DNA from 3 places in the Buttiauxella sp. AC142 genome. Region 2 is predicted to be linked to each of the others. Evidence: predicted binding sites of a transcription regulator. Region 2 holds the regulator's gene; each other region holds the start of a gene.
What was found. Region 2 encodes LexA, which represses DNA repair genes until DNA is damaged. Its sites were predicted from a motif close to TNCTGTATGTACATACAGNA; they were not measured.
Positions count from the first base shown of each region.

Region 1: the regulator LexA is predicted to act here: its motif matches at 2,542-2,561, upstream of AC0IWZ_RS11700 (DinI-like family protein).
Region 3: the regulator LexA is predicted to act here: its motif matches at 2,100-2,119, upstream of sbmC (DNA gyrase inhibitor SbmC).

Region 1 is NZ_CEEDCH010000001.1:2,533,581-2,538,043, forward strand. It holds gene aspS (aspartate--tRNA ligase) at 1-1,409, opposite strand, end outside; gene AC0IWZ_RS11690 (hydrolase) at 1,658-2,224, shown strand; partial or broken gene AC0IWZ_RS11695 (hypothetical protein) at 2,221-2,316, shown strand; gene AC0IWZ_RS11700 (DinI-like family protein) at 2,578-2,817, shown strand; gene AC0IWZ_RS11705 (hypothetical protein) at 3,187-3,480, shown strand; gene AC0IWZ_RS11710 (hypothetical protein) at 3,483-4,055, shown strand.
Region 2 is NZ_CEEDCH010000001.1:32,641-37,103, reverse strand. It holds gene dinF (MATE family efflux transporter DinF) at 15-1,346, opposite strand; gene lexA (transcriptional repressor LexA) at 1,420-2,028, opposite strand; gene AC0IWZ_RS00145 (diacylglycerol kinase) at 2,137-2,505, opposite strand; gene plsB (glycerol-3-phosphate 1-O-acyltransferase PlsB) at 2,632-4,463, shown strand, end outside.
Region 3 is NZ_CEEDCH010000001.1:2,794,617-2,799,079, reverse strand. It holds gene sbcB (exodeoxyribonuclease I) at 1-517, opposite strand, end outside; gene dacD (serine-type D-Ala-D-Ala carboxypeptidase DacD) at 783-1,949, shown strand; gene sbmC (DNA gyrase inhibitor SbmC) at 2,144-2,608, shown strand; gene AC0IWZ_RS13085 (FUSC family protein) at 2,830-3,888, shown strand; gene AC0IWZ_RS13080 (DUF496 family protein) at 4,113-4,433, shown strand.

The sequences.
Region 1 (4,463 bases), 2.5 Mb from region 2:
ACAGCCGCTTCTGGATCTGCCGCCAATTCTTCCGGAGACATATCTTTCGGGGCGGTGAACGGGTGGTGCATTGCGGTCAGGCCGCCTTCGCCGTTGTCTTCAAACATAGGGAAGTCGATAACCCACAGTGGTGCCCATGCTTTTTCATCGGTGATGCTCAGATCTTTACCGATTTTCAGGCGTAACGCGCCAAGTGCATCTGCAACTACTTTTTTGTTGTCTGCGCCAAAGAAGATCATGTCGCCATCTTGCGCACCAGTACGCTCCAGAATAGCTTCAACGATTTCAGCATTCAGGAACTTAGCCACAGGGCTAGTGATACCTTCGATGCTTTTCGCACGCTCGTTCACTTTGATGTAAGCCAGCCCTTTCGCGCCGTAAATCTCAATGAACTTGCCGTAGTCGTCAATCTGTTTACGGCTTAACTGTGCGCCACCTGGCACTCGCAGCGCTGCAACGCGGCCTTTAGCATCATTTGCCGGGCCCGCGAAGACTTTAAACTCAACGTCTTTGAGCAGGTCAGCAACGTCCACCAGCTCCATTGGGTTACGCAAATCTGGTTTGTCTGAACCGTAACGACGCTCCGCTTCTGCGAAAGTCATGATTGGGAAATCGCCCAGATCGACGTTTTTCACATCCAGCCACAGATCGCGCACCAGTTTTTCCATCACTTCACGCACTTGTGGCGCGGTCATGAAGGAAGTTTCGACGTCGATTTGAGTAAATTCAGGCTGACGGTCAGCACGTAAGTCTTCATCGCGGAAGCACTTAACAATCTGATAGTAACGGTCAAAACCGGACATCATCAGCAGCTGTTTGAACAGCTGAGGGGATTGCGGCAACGCGTAGAATTTGCCTTTATGCACACGGCTCGGCACCAGATAGTCACGCGCACCTTCCGGCGTGGCTTTGGTCAGCATTGGGGTTTCGATATCCAGGAAACCGTGGTCATCCATAAAGCGGCGCACGAAGCTGGTGATTTTCGCACGGGTCTTCAGGCGGTTCGCCATTTCAGGGCGACGCAGATCCAGATAACGGAATTTCAAACGCGCTTCTTCAGTGTTGACGTGGTTAGAGTCCAGCGGCAGCGCTTCGGAACGGTTGATGATGGTCAAATCGGTGGCGAAGACTTCTACCGCACCCGTTGCCATATCTTTATTGATGTTTTTTTCATCACGCGGGCGAACGGTACCGGTGATTTGGATGCAGAACTCATTACGCAGTTCGGAAGCAAGCTGGAACGCATCCTGACGATCCGGGTCGAAAAACACCTGCACGATGCCTTCGCGATCGCGCATATCAATAAAGATAAGGCTACCGAGGTCACGACGACGATTGACCCAACCACACAGTGTTACTTGTTGTCCCACATGGGATTGATTGAGCTGCCCGCAATATACTGTACGCATGAGATATCCCTTAAATTAGCCGCTCACTGTCCAATACCTGCAACGGTGGCCACTATATTTGTCTGTCATCTATTGATAAAAAAGGGGGTTATTATACTGGAAATAATGGCCCAAGATAAGGACTGACGCGTTTCAATGCGCCTCGTTTAGCTTATTCTCACAAAAATTAACAAAATTTGTAAACTATCGCGCTCCTGTTCCGTCGTAAGGTATTACGCGATAACCTTATTTTGACCCGGAGTCACCTCATGTTAGAACTGAATACTTCCAAAACCGCACTCGTCGTTATTGATTTGCAGGAAGGCATCCTGCCATTTGCGGGCGGTCCGCACAGTGCACAGGACGTGGTGGCTCGTTCAGCCAAACTGGCAGAGAAATTCCGCGCAAATGGTGCGCCGGTGATTATGGTACGCGTGGGCTGGTCTAAAGATTTTGCCGAAGCGCTCAAGCAGCCGGTTGATGCGCAGGCTGGCGCGCATGCGCTGCCTGACAACTGGTGGGTTTATCCGCAGGCTTTAGGTAAAAAAGACAGTGATATTGAAGTGACTAAACGCCAGTGGGGCGCGTTTTACGGCACCGACCTGGAACTCCAACTGCGCCGCCGTGGTATCGACACCATCGTGCTATGTGGGATTTCGACTAACATCGGTGTGGAGTCCACCGCGCGTAACGCGTGGGAACTGGGCTTTAACCTGGTCATTGCCGAAGATGCGTGCAGTGCCGCAAGTAGCGAACAACACCAGGGCAGCATGATGAATATCTTCCCGCGTATTGGTCGCGTTCGTAGCACCGAAGAGGTCATTGCAGCCCTGTGATCTACGTTGGCCTTCCACAATGGTCGCATCCAAAATGGGTGCGATTAGGCATAACTTCTCTTGAAGATTACGCTCGCCATTTTAATTGCGTGACGCGGGAATTTTAAAAATCACTAAAGAACGCCCAAGAGCATGTGTATTCTTTAGCTTAATCAGTAGGTTAAATAAATGCATATATGAAATCCGGTAAAGTTCATATGTGCAGCAATGCCCCATCCATGCCCCAAAACAGTTTTTTTTGCCCCACCCATGCCCCAAAATCCCTTCTGAAACAATGCACGTCCAACCGTTGACACTGTATAAAAAAACAGTATAAATACTGTCTATAATCACAGTAATTATTGGAGGCTGTTATGTTCGTTGAACTCGTTTATGACAAACGCAATGTGGAAGGTTTACCGGGTGCTAAAGACATCATACTTGCCGAACTGACAAAGCGTGTGCATGGGATTTTCCCTGCTGCTGATGTTCGAGTTAAACCGATGCAAGCTAATGCCGTTAACAGCGACTGCACGAAGACTGAGAAAGAAAAGATAAATCGTTTGGTCGAGGAAATGTTTGAAGAGGCCGAATTCTGGCTCGTTAGCGAGTAGCGTCTATGGACAACATGATCATTGGCGGGGTGAGGATTTACTTCCCCCGCCCAGGTGAAAAGCTTCCGGTTCCATCGGCTGATATGCGTACCTTTGCCATTAAAGGAACTACTGGAGATCGCTGTTGTGTAATTGGTTTCTGGGATGGGAAATGGCGAGTTCTTTCGCTACCTGAGTACGAAAGCCTGGGTAAAGCCATCATGGCAACAGTGAGGGAGGGAAAGCGTAATTGGCGATGAGGAGGCAGTAAGTAAGATACCCCTGATAAATAACCAGGTTATGTCACGTATCAATGTGCTTTAAGATGAAGCGATGTGTGATGGAATCTGACTCTATCTATTTGAATAATAATTTAAATCAGGTGTATAAATGACTGCTATCCTTAAAGGCAAAGACCATATCGACAGTTTTGCTGACGTTTTCGTGACCACTGCAATCAAAGTTGGGGAGAATGAATATTGTAAAATTACTTTTTGCCGCCATATTATTGATAACACCAGCGTTCCCGATGAGCTTAACCCCGAAGCGGGCATGAATTTTTACCTTGAAGCAACTCAAAGTGTTACTTTGCCTATGTCTATGGCTAAAAATATGGCTCAAGCCATCCTGAATGCCCCTCCAGCGGAGCCAACTACATTCAAGCCATTTGAACGTAAGATATAACGATGGATAAGTCTTCTCATTCTCGATCTAGCATGGGGGGTTATGATGGAAATCCAAAGACGATTATCATGCCTGCTTATCGTGAGACGGCAATAGTAACGAAAATCCCGGCTGCTTACAGTACCGAAACAAAAGTCGAATATGTTAGAACCAACGGTCCAGTAGATAGTCAAAAAGATGAACAACCTAAGCACAGTGAGGCAAATGTCATGTCAGTTTCCAGAGAGGAATTAGACGCAAAACTTGCACAAAACAAAGCTGAGGTTGGTGCCGTTGCGACTGAAATGCGCAGGGAGATGTCAGAGTGGCGAGCTCAGCAGACTGAAATAATGATGAAGCTTCAATCTGAAGTTAGTGCCATTAATGTCAAACTGGATGAAAGATTTGAAGCTCAGAAACGATCATCATCTCTAATTCAGTGGCTAGTTGGCATTATTCTGGCGTTTGTTGCATTAATACCTGTGTTTCAAAGCATGTTTGATAACAGCAGAAAAAGTGATTCAAATGCACCAATTGTCATTCAAGTCCCTCAGCAACAAACCCAAGCACCTCTGACTCCTCAGACTAAACAATAAACCCGGCCATCGAGCCGGGTTTCCTCTCGAAGCTACCATATTCTTAATAGTCCCCATCTGATTGCCGAACGCTGCGTTAACCCTATAGAATATCCACAGTTATCTCTGGCATGAACACCGGGTTAACCAGCCACAGCCCGCTCTTGCATACGGCGGTGCTGTGGCGCAACTCAAATTATTCCTTTACCTTGCCCCGAGTCATTAGTTCTTCAAACCTCATACCCTCAAGTAACTCGTGTACAAGTTTATCCTTCTCCGCAACGCCCATACCTAATGAATATGAGTAACGATGCGCACTTAGCTCATTCTTCGGTAAGTCATTTGTCTGGATATACTCCAGGAACCCTCGTCGACGCTCGTTTTTTTTCATGGTCTGCCGAGCGACCTCCGCAGGGTCACGCCGTTTTC
Region 2 (4,463 bases):
TTTAACCTAACGGCTTAATCTTGAACATTGTTAAACCAGGTATTTTTCTGCCAGTGGCGACGCCAGATCCATCCCAGCGACAAACCTCTTAGCGCAAGGAATACAGCTAACGAAAGCCACAACCCGTGGTTGCCTAAATACGGTACGGTAAACATCGACAGGCCAAAGCCCAACGCCGCGACAGCCATGCTATTGCGCATTTCAGTCCCTCGAGTTGCGCCTATAAACATGCCATCGAGCAAATAGCACCACACGCCGACAACGGGTAAAATTATCTGCCAATACAAATAGATATCCGCTTGCCGTTGCAGCTCAGCAATTGAGGTCAAAAGGGAAACAATTTGCTCACCCAATAAGGCATAAACGGCGGCGAATGCCAGTGCGACTAAACCGGCCTGGCGACATGCAGCCCCCCAGACTTCGAGTAATTGCCCCCGATTTTTTGCCCCATAAGCCTGCCCGGAATGTGCCTCAACGGCATAAGCAAAACCATCGAGCGCGTAAGCGGTGAAGGTCAGCAACGTCATTAGTACCGCATTCACCGCGACGATTTCGCTACCCAAACGCGCGCCAAAGATGGTCACGGAGGCAAAACAGATCTGTAATAACAGCGAGCGGAGCATGATGTCGCGGTTAAGCGCCAACAAACGCCGAACATTACCGCGCCACGCCTGTTTGAGCATTTCACCACTGATTCCACGCAGGCCCATGACCTTTTTCACCATGAGCAAGCCGATGATAAATGTGGCGTATTCAGCCGTGACAGTAGCGAGTGCCGCCCCCTGAACATTCATATGCAGCCCCATCACCAGCCACACGTCGAGCACAATATTCAGAACGTTACCGACCACTAACAAAATAACCGGCGCGCGTGCGTATTGAACGCCCAGCAACCAGCCGAGCAAGACCAAATTAGCCAGGGAGGCCGGGGCGCTTAACCAACGAATCTCAAGAAAACGTTGCGCCTGAAAGAGCACGTCCTGATTACCGCCGACAATACGCAGAGCCAGCGAGATTAGTGGTTCGCGCAGCAAGACAATGGCAATACCCGCTCCGAGTGCCAGCAATAAAGGCTGAACCAGTGCGCGAGCTAAAGCGGAGGGGTTGTTTGCGCCAAAGGCCTGGGCGGTTAAGCCGGTGGTACTCATGCGCAGAAAGAGCAATAACATAAACAGGAAGCTGGTTGCCGTCGCTCCAATCGCGACACCACCGAGATAAACAGGACTATCCAGATGACCAATAACAGCCGTATCGACAAGGCCAAGCAGCGGGACGGTAATGTTGGAGAAAATCATGGGTAAAGCGAGGCGCCAGAGCGCACGATCCGCTGTGGAGAATAATTGCATGACCTCTCCTGAAGGAGATCAAAGAGAATTAAGACAGTGATGCGTACTTAAATACGCATCACCTAAAGAGATTTTACAGCCAGTCGCCGTTGCGAATAACCCCAACAGCCAGCCCTTCAATCGAGAAGTTATGCTCGCGCAGGTCAACCACTATCGGCTCGAATTCGCTGTTTTCTGGCAGCAGATGAACGGTATTCCCTTGCTGTTTCAAACGTTTAACGGTCACTTCATCATCAATGCGCGCAACCACAACCTGGCCGTTACGCACATCCTGAGTTTTATGCACCGCCAGTAAATCACCGTCCATAATACCGATGTCTTTCATAGACATCCCGCTGACGCGCAGCAGGAAGTCGGCATTCGGTTTGAACAATGAAGGATCTACCTGGTAATGGCCTTCGATATGCTGCTGCGCAAGGAGTGGTTCACCCGCAGCGACGCGCCCAACCAGCGGGATACCAGTGATCTCTTCCACCAGCAAACGAATGCCACGCGAAGCGCCGGAAACAATCTCAATCACGCCTTTACGGGCGAGAGCTTTTAAATGTTCTTCAGCAGCGTTCGGAGAACGGAACCCCAGACGTTGAGCAATCTCGGCACGTGTCGGTGGCATGCCGGTCTGGCTGATATGATCCCGAATAAGATCAAACACCTCTTGCTGCCTGGTAGTTAACGCTTTCATTCCGCCCCCTGGGTGTTTATACAGTTATGCTGTGAGTATATACAGTTAAAGGCGAATTTGGAACCACAAATTGAGCAAAAAACCAGGCACTTAACTATTCTGGAAAGACTATCGCAAATGCTGCCAAAGCAGCGTGACCCAGGTAATTACTGCAAGGATAATGGCGATTAATACAGCGGCTGAGCCCATATCTTTTGCTCGCCCGGAAAGCTCGTGATAGTCAGTACCAACACGGTCAACGAGGGCCTCAATAGCGCTATTGAGGATTTCGACAATCATCACCAACACCACTGAACCAATCAGTAAAATACGGGTAATAGGGTCAACATCTAACCAGCAGGCAATAGCAATGGCGATGACAGCCGAAACGCCCTCCTGGCGGAAAGCAGCTTCGTTGATCCAGGCCGCTTTTAGCCCTTTCCATGAATAGCCTGCAGCTTTGATAATACGGGTAAGTCCAGTGGTACTACTCGCCATTTTGGGCAACCTTTTCAAATTATTTGCATCAATGCTTGTCAAAATTATAACGCCACAGAAATCTGGGTCAGATTCTGATATTCTTGCGGCGAATTTGCATCATTAACCTGAGGCTTTACATCGTTTATGTCAGGCTGGCCAAGAATCTACTACAAATTACTTAATTTACCATTAGGCGTTCTGGTAAAGAGCAAGTCTATTCCGGCAGATCCACAAGCCGAACTGGGCTTAGATCCCACACGTCCAATAATGTACGTGCTGCCCTATAACTCAAAGGCGGACTTATTAACGCTGCGCGCTCAATGCCTCGCGCATAACTTGCCCGACCCTCTCGAGCCGTTAGAAATCGACGGAGCGGTGCTGCCGCGCTATGTCTTTATCCATGGTGGGCCGCGTGTATTCACTTATTACACGCCGAAAGAAGAGTCGATCAAGCTGTTCCATGATTACCTCGATTTACACCGTAGCAATCCAAATCTGGACGTGCAGATGGTGCCTGTTTCGGTCATGTTTGGCCGTTCACCGGGGCGCGAAAAAGGCGAAGTGAATCCGCCATTAAGAATGCTCAACGGCATTCAAAAATTCTTCGCCGTCTCCTGGCTTGGGCGCGACAGCTTTGTGCGTTTTTCCGCACCGGTTTCGCTGCGCCAGATGGCAACCGATCACGGCACAGATAAAAAAATCGCTCAGAAACTGGCGCGAGTGGCACGTATGCACTTCGCTCGCCAGCGTTTAGCGACTGTTGGCCCGCGTCTGCCGGTGCGTCAGGATCTGTTTAACAAACTTCTGGCATCAAAAGCTATCGCTCGCGCGGTAGAAGACGAAGCGCGTAGCAAGAAAATCTCCCATGAAAAAGCACAGCAAAATGCTGTCGCGCTGATGGAAGAGATTGCCGCCAACTTCTCTTATGAAGCCGTTCGTTTGACCGACCGCGTGTTAGGACTGACGTGGAACCGTTTGTACCAGGGCATTAACGTTCACAACGCTGAGCGTGTGCGCCAACTGGCTCATGACGGCCATGAGATTGTCTATGTGCCCTGCCACCGCAGCCACATGGACTACATGCTGCTGTCTTACGTGCTTTATCACCAGGGGCTAGTTCCTCCGCACATCGCGGCGGGTATCAACCTGAATTTCTGGCCAGCAGGCCCGATTTTCCGTCGCCTGGGAGCGTTCTTTATTCGCCGTACCTTTAAAGGCAGCAAACTCTATTCCACCGTGTTCCGTGAATATCTTGGCGAGCTGTTTAGCCGTGGCTATTCCGTTGAATATTTTGTGGAAGGTGGGCGTTCCCGTACCGGGCGTTTGCTTGATCCGAAAACCGGCACGCTGTCGATGACCATTCAGGCCATGCTGCGCGGTGGTACTCGTCCAATTACATTGGTGCCAATTTACATTGGCTACGAGCATGTAATGGAAGTGGGGACTTACGCCAAAGAACTGCGTGGAGCGACCAAAGAGAAAGAGAGCTTTATGCAGATGGTGCGCGGGCTGAGCAAGCTGCGTAATCTCGGCCAGGGCTATGTGAACTTCGGCGAACCGATGCCGTTGATGACATTCCTCAATCAACGTGTTCCTGAGTGGCGTGATTCAATCGATCCAATCGAAGCGATTCGCCCGGCGTGGCTGACGCCAACGGTCAATGAAATTGCTGCCGAGCTGATGGTGCGTATCAACAATGCAGGGGCGGCAAATGCCATGAACCTGTGTTGTACCGCATTACTCGCTTCGCGTCAGCGTTCACTTACTCGTGAACAATTGACCGAGCAGCTCAACTGCTACCTGAGCCTGTTGCGTAATGTGCCGTATTCACCAGATGCGACCACGCCAGACCAGCCAGCAGAAGCGCTGATTGAACACGCGTTGCAAATGAACAAGTTTGAAGTAGAGAAAGATACTATCGGTGACATCATCATTCTGCCGCGTGAGCAGGCGGTACTGATGACTTATTACCGTAA
Region 3 (4,463 bases), 2.8 Mb from region 2:
CGTTGGCTTTGGTTAAATGCTCCAGACGAAAACTCGGCAGCCCATCGTCGTTTTCCGGCCAGACAATCCCTTCAGGACGCAACGCATAACAGGCGCGCATCACATCAAGCAGATCCCAGCGGGAGTTATCGTTCTGCCAGCTCCAGCCATACGGGTCGTAAAAATTACGATAGAAAATATTACGCGTCACTTCATCATCGAAGCGCACATTGTTGTAGCCCACCACACAGGTCTTGGGCTGCGTAAAAATACTGTGGATGCGTTTGGCAAAATCGGCTTCGTTGACTCCCTGAGCCAGCGCGTGCTGCGGAGTAATTCCGGTAATCATCACCGCTTCGGGTTGAGGCAGATAGTCATCAGCGGGTTGGCAGTAAAATACTTCCGGCTCGCCAATGACATTAAACTCGGAATCTGTCCGAATCGCTGCAAATTGCGCGGGGCGGTCAAGCGAAGGACTTTTGCCGAAAGTCTCATAATCATGGAAGAGAAAGGTCGGTTGTTGCGTTGTATTATCCACGGTTTACTCCCGCCCTTGAGTGTTGTTTAACATATTGTTATTAAACTGAAATCCTACTAAAACTCGCTCCATGTTTCAAACTTGTTGGTCAGTCACTGCATCAGTGCATGTTAAACCATTAACAGGCCTCCTGCACCACTGCGCAAGATATTCAAGATGAGTACGCAATGCTATCTATTCATATATTTTTGCAATTTAATTGCGAAAATTATCGCAAACTCCAGTAAAAGAAGCGGCTGAATTTATTGTTACCGAGGGTATATCGTTGAAGATCCGTCTGTTTGCTGTTTGTTCTCTGCTGTCATTATCTGCTCACTCCGCTTTTGCCGACGATATCTTTGTTAACCCGCCATCCCCTCCACAAATTCAGGCGGGTTCCTGGGTGCTGATGGATTACACCACCGGGCAAATTCTGGCTGCGGAAAACGAACATGTGCGACGCAACCCGGCAAGTTTGACTAAATTGATGACGGGCTATGTGGTGGACCGCGCCATTGATAGCGGGCGCATCAAGGCTGACGATATCGTGACAGTGGGCAGAGATGCCTGGGCAAAAGGCAATCCGGTTTTCGACGGTTCATCGCTGATGTTTTTGAAACAAGGCGACCGACTCACCGTTCATGACCTGAGTCGCGGGCTGATTATCGACTCCGGGAACGATGCTTGTGTCGCGCTAGCCGATTACGTTGCTGGCGGGCAACCGCAATTTGTGGCGATGATGAATAAATACGTGCAGCAATTACGCCTGCGCGATACCCATTTTGAAACGGTACACGGCCTGGATGCACCGGGCCAGCACAGTTCCGCTTACGATCTCGCCGTGCTATCCCGCGCCATTATTCATGGCGAACCTGATTTTTATCATATGTATAGCGAGCGCAGCCTGACCTGGAATGGCATCACACAACAGAACCGTAATGGGCTGTTATGGGATAAAGGCTTGAACGTCGATGGCCTGAAAACCGGTCACACCGCGAGTGCCGGGTTCAATCTTATTGCGTCGAGTGTTGATGGCGAGCGCCGTTTAATTGCTGTGGTGATGGGGGCTGAAAGCCCGAAAGGGCGTGAAGATCAGGCGCGCAAATTACTGCACTGGGGTCAGGATAATTTCGATACCGTTCAGGTTCTGCATAAAGGTAAGAAAATTGGCACCGAGACAATCTGGTACGGTGATCAAAAGAAAGTCGAAGTCGGAACCAATCAGGATGTCTATCTGGCGCTGCCAAAATCTGAAGTGCCTAATATTAAAGCTAAATATGTCCTCGATAAGCCTGAGCTTGAAGCCCCTATCGCAGCTAACCAGCATGTCGGTGAAATTGAACTGTTTGACCGCGATAAACTTATTGCGCACTGGCCGCTGGTGACGCTGGCTGATGTCAAAAAGGGCAGCGCATGGTCGCGCTTCAGCGATTATCTGAGCCACAAGCTGTAAATTAATTGAAGGATGCAAACGGGGTCGGCAGTTATGCCGGCCCTTTTTTTGGCCTGTACTAAGATCTACAGGCGAAAGATTCGCGAAAAGCGATCATGCTCGCAAAGTAACCACATCACCCTGACAAAGGATTGTTTCCCTGCAATTTAGTGGTGTATAAACATACAGTGTTTTTAAACGAGTCAGGAGGTCATATGGAATTTAACGTACAACAAGTGCATGAGCGGAAAGTAGCTGGTTTTCATATGGTAGGGCCGTGGGAAAAAACGGTTCATCAAGGGTTTGAACAGCTTTCACTGTGGGTGAAAACACACAAAATTGTCGGCGAAGAGTGGCTGGCGGTTTATTACGATAACCCAGATGTCGTGCCTGCGGAAAAGCTGCGCTGCGATACCGTAGTATCGGTGGCTGAAAACTTCACCGTACCTGAAAACAGTGAAGGCGTTATCACCACCAAAATAGAAGCCGGGCAGTATGCGGTGGCGCGCGCCCGAGTCGATGACGGTGATTTTGCCAAGCCGTGGAACTTGTTCTTCGACAGCCTGCTGGCTGACAACCGCTATCAAATGGCATCGAAACCCTGCTTTGAACACTATCTTAACGATGGTTCGGAGAGCGGAGTCTGGGAAATAGATATGTATATACCCGTCATCCTTTAAGTTGCAGGGGTGTTGGCTGCACTCACTTACCCGAATCACTTACTTGAGTAAGCTCATCGGGATAAGTTCCCTGGCCGCCTACCTGCAACTCAAATGCTAACGGGTAAATTCCCGTGGCAGATCAAGTCTGATGCTAAAGGGGGCGCAAGCCCCCTAACTTTGTGATGCCCCCTCAATAAAAACAGGTACAATCCCGTTTTTATTTTTCAGGAGACCCGGGTGTGCGCCCCGACAAATCATTAAGCCCGTTTGAGCTCCGCGTTTATCGCCACTACCGAGTCGTGCACGGTATCCGTATCGCGCTGGCATTTGTGCTCACCTTTCTTATTGTCCATCTTCTGAAAGTGCCAGAAGGGACATGGCCATTAATCACCCTCGTGGTGGTGATGGGGCCCATTTCCTTTTGGGGAAACGTTGTCCCGCGTGCGTTTGAGCGTATTGGTGGCACCATTTGTGGTGCAACGATGGGCCTGGTTGCGCTCAGGCTAGAGCTTTTTTCGCTGCCTTTGATGTTGGTATGGTGTGCGCTGGCGATGTTTATCTGCGGCTATCTGGCCCTGGGTAAAAGGCCCTATCAGGCTTTGCTGATTGGTATCACACTTGCCGTGGTGGTGGGAGCGCCCGCAGGCGACATGGAAATCGCGATGTGGCGCAGCGGTGATGTTATCTTCGGTTCATTACTGGCGATGCTCTTCACCAGCATTTACCCGCAGCGCGCGTTTATCCACTGGCGTATTCAAATGGCGAATTTCGTCACGGCCTTTGGTCGGGTCTACAACGCTGGTTTTTCTCCAAACCTGGTGGAACGCCCGCACCTGGAAAAGCATCTGCGCCAGGTATTAAGTGATGTGGTCAGAATGCGTGCTTTGATTGGCCCGAGCAGCAAAGAAACCCACATTCAAAAAACCATCTTAGAAGCGATTCAAACCGTCAGCCGTAACATGGTGTGCACGCTCGAGCTGCAAATTAACGCTTACTGGGCGTCCCGTGAAAGCCACTTCCTGATGATTAACGCACGCACACTGCGTGACACACAGCAGATGACGCAACGTACACTCGCGGCAATTGCCCTGGCATTGCATGACGGAAACCCATCGCCGATTTCTGCCAATAACGAAAAACTAACCGAAATCGTTAGTGAGTTGCGCCAACTGATGCAAGAGGGGCCGAACGGGAAACTTCAGGAAACCCCAATTCATGGCTACGTTTGGTTGAGCCTTGAGCTTGCCCGTCAACTGGAATTGCTCTCACAGTTGATCTGCCGCGCGTTACGCAAATAATTGCTTAGTCTGATATGAATTGCTGGTTTCGATTCAGCACTATTTGAGGTTAAGATAGCGAAAGAGACCCATCGCCTGTATGTTCGGGTTGCAGCTAATCACCATGCAGCTTGAAGAATGACATTGTCAGCGGCCGTCGCTACCTTTAAGGTAAGCGTATGACCGTTAACTTAATGAATCGTTGTTTTAACGAATCCAAGTATGAAATTAGCAGGGGTATAAAAATGGAACCAACCAAACCATCTTTCCAGGACGTGCTTGAGTTTGTGCGTCTGTTCCGTCGTAAAAACAAACTGCAACGTGAAATCCAGGACGTGCAGAAAAAGATCCGTGATAACTCAAAACGCGTTCTGCTGCTGGACAACCTGAGCGATTACATCAAGCCAGGTATGAGCATCGAAGCTATTCAGGGCATCATCGCCAGCATGAAAACCGACTACGAAGACCGCGTTGATGACTACATCATCAAAAACGCTGAGCTGTCTAAAGAGCGTCGTGAAATTTCCAAAAAATTGAAAGTGATGGGCGAAATCAAGGCCGATTAAATTTACCCGTCGTACTTCGGGTTGCCTCTG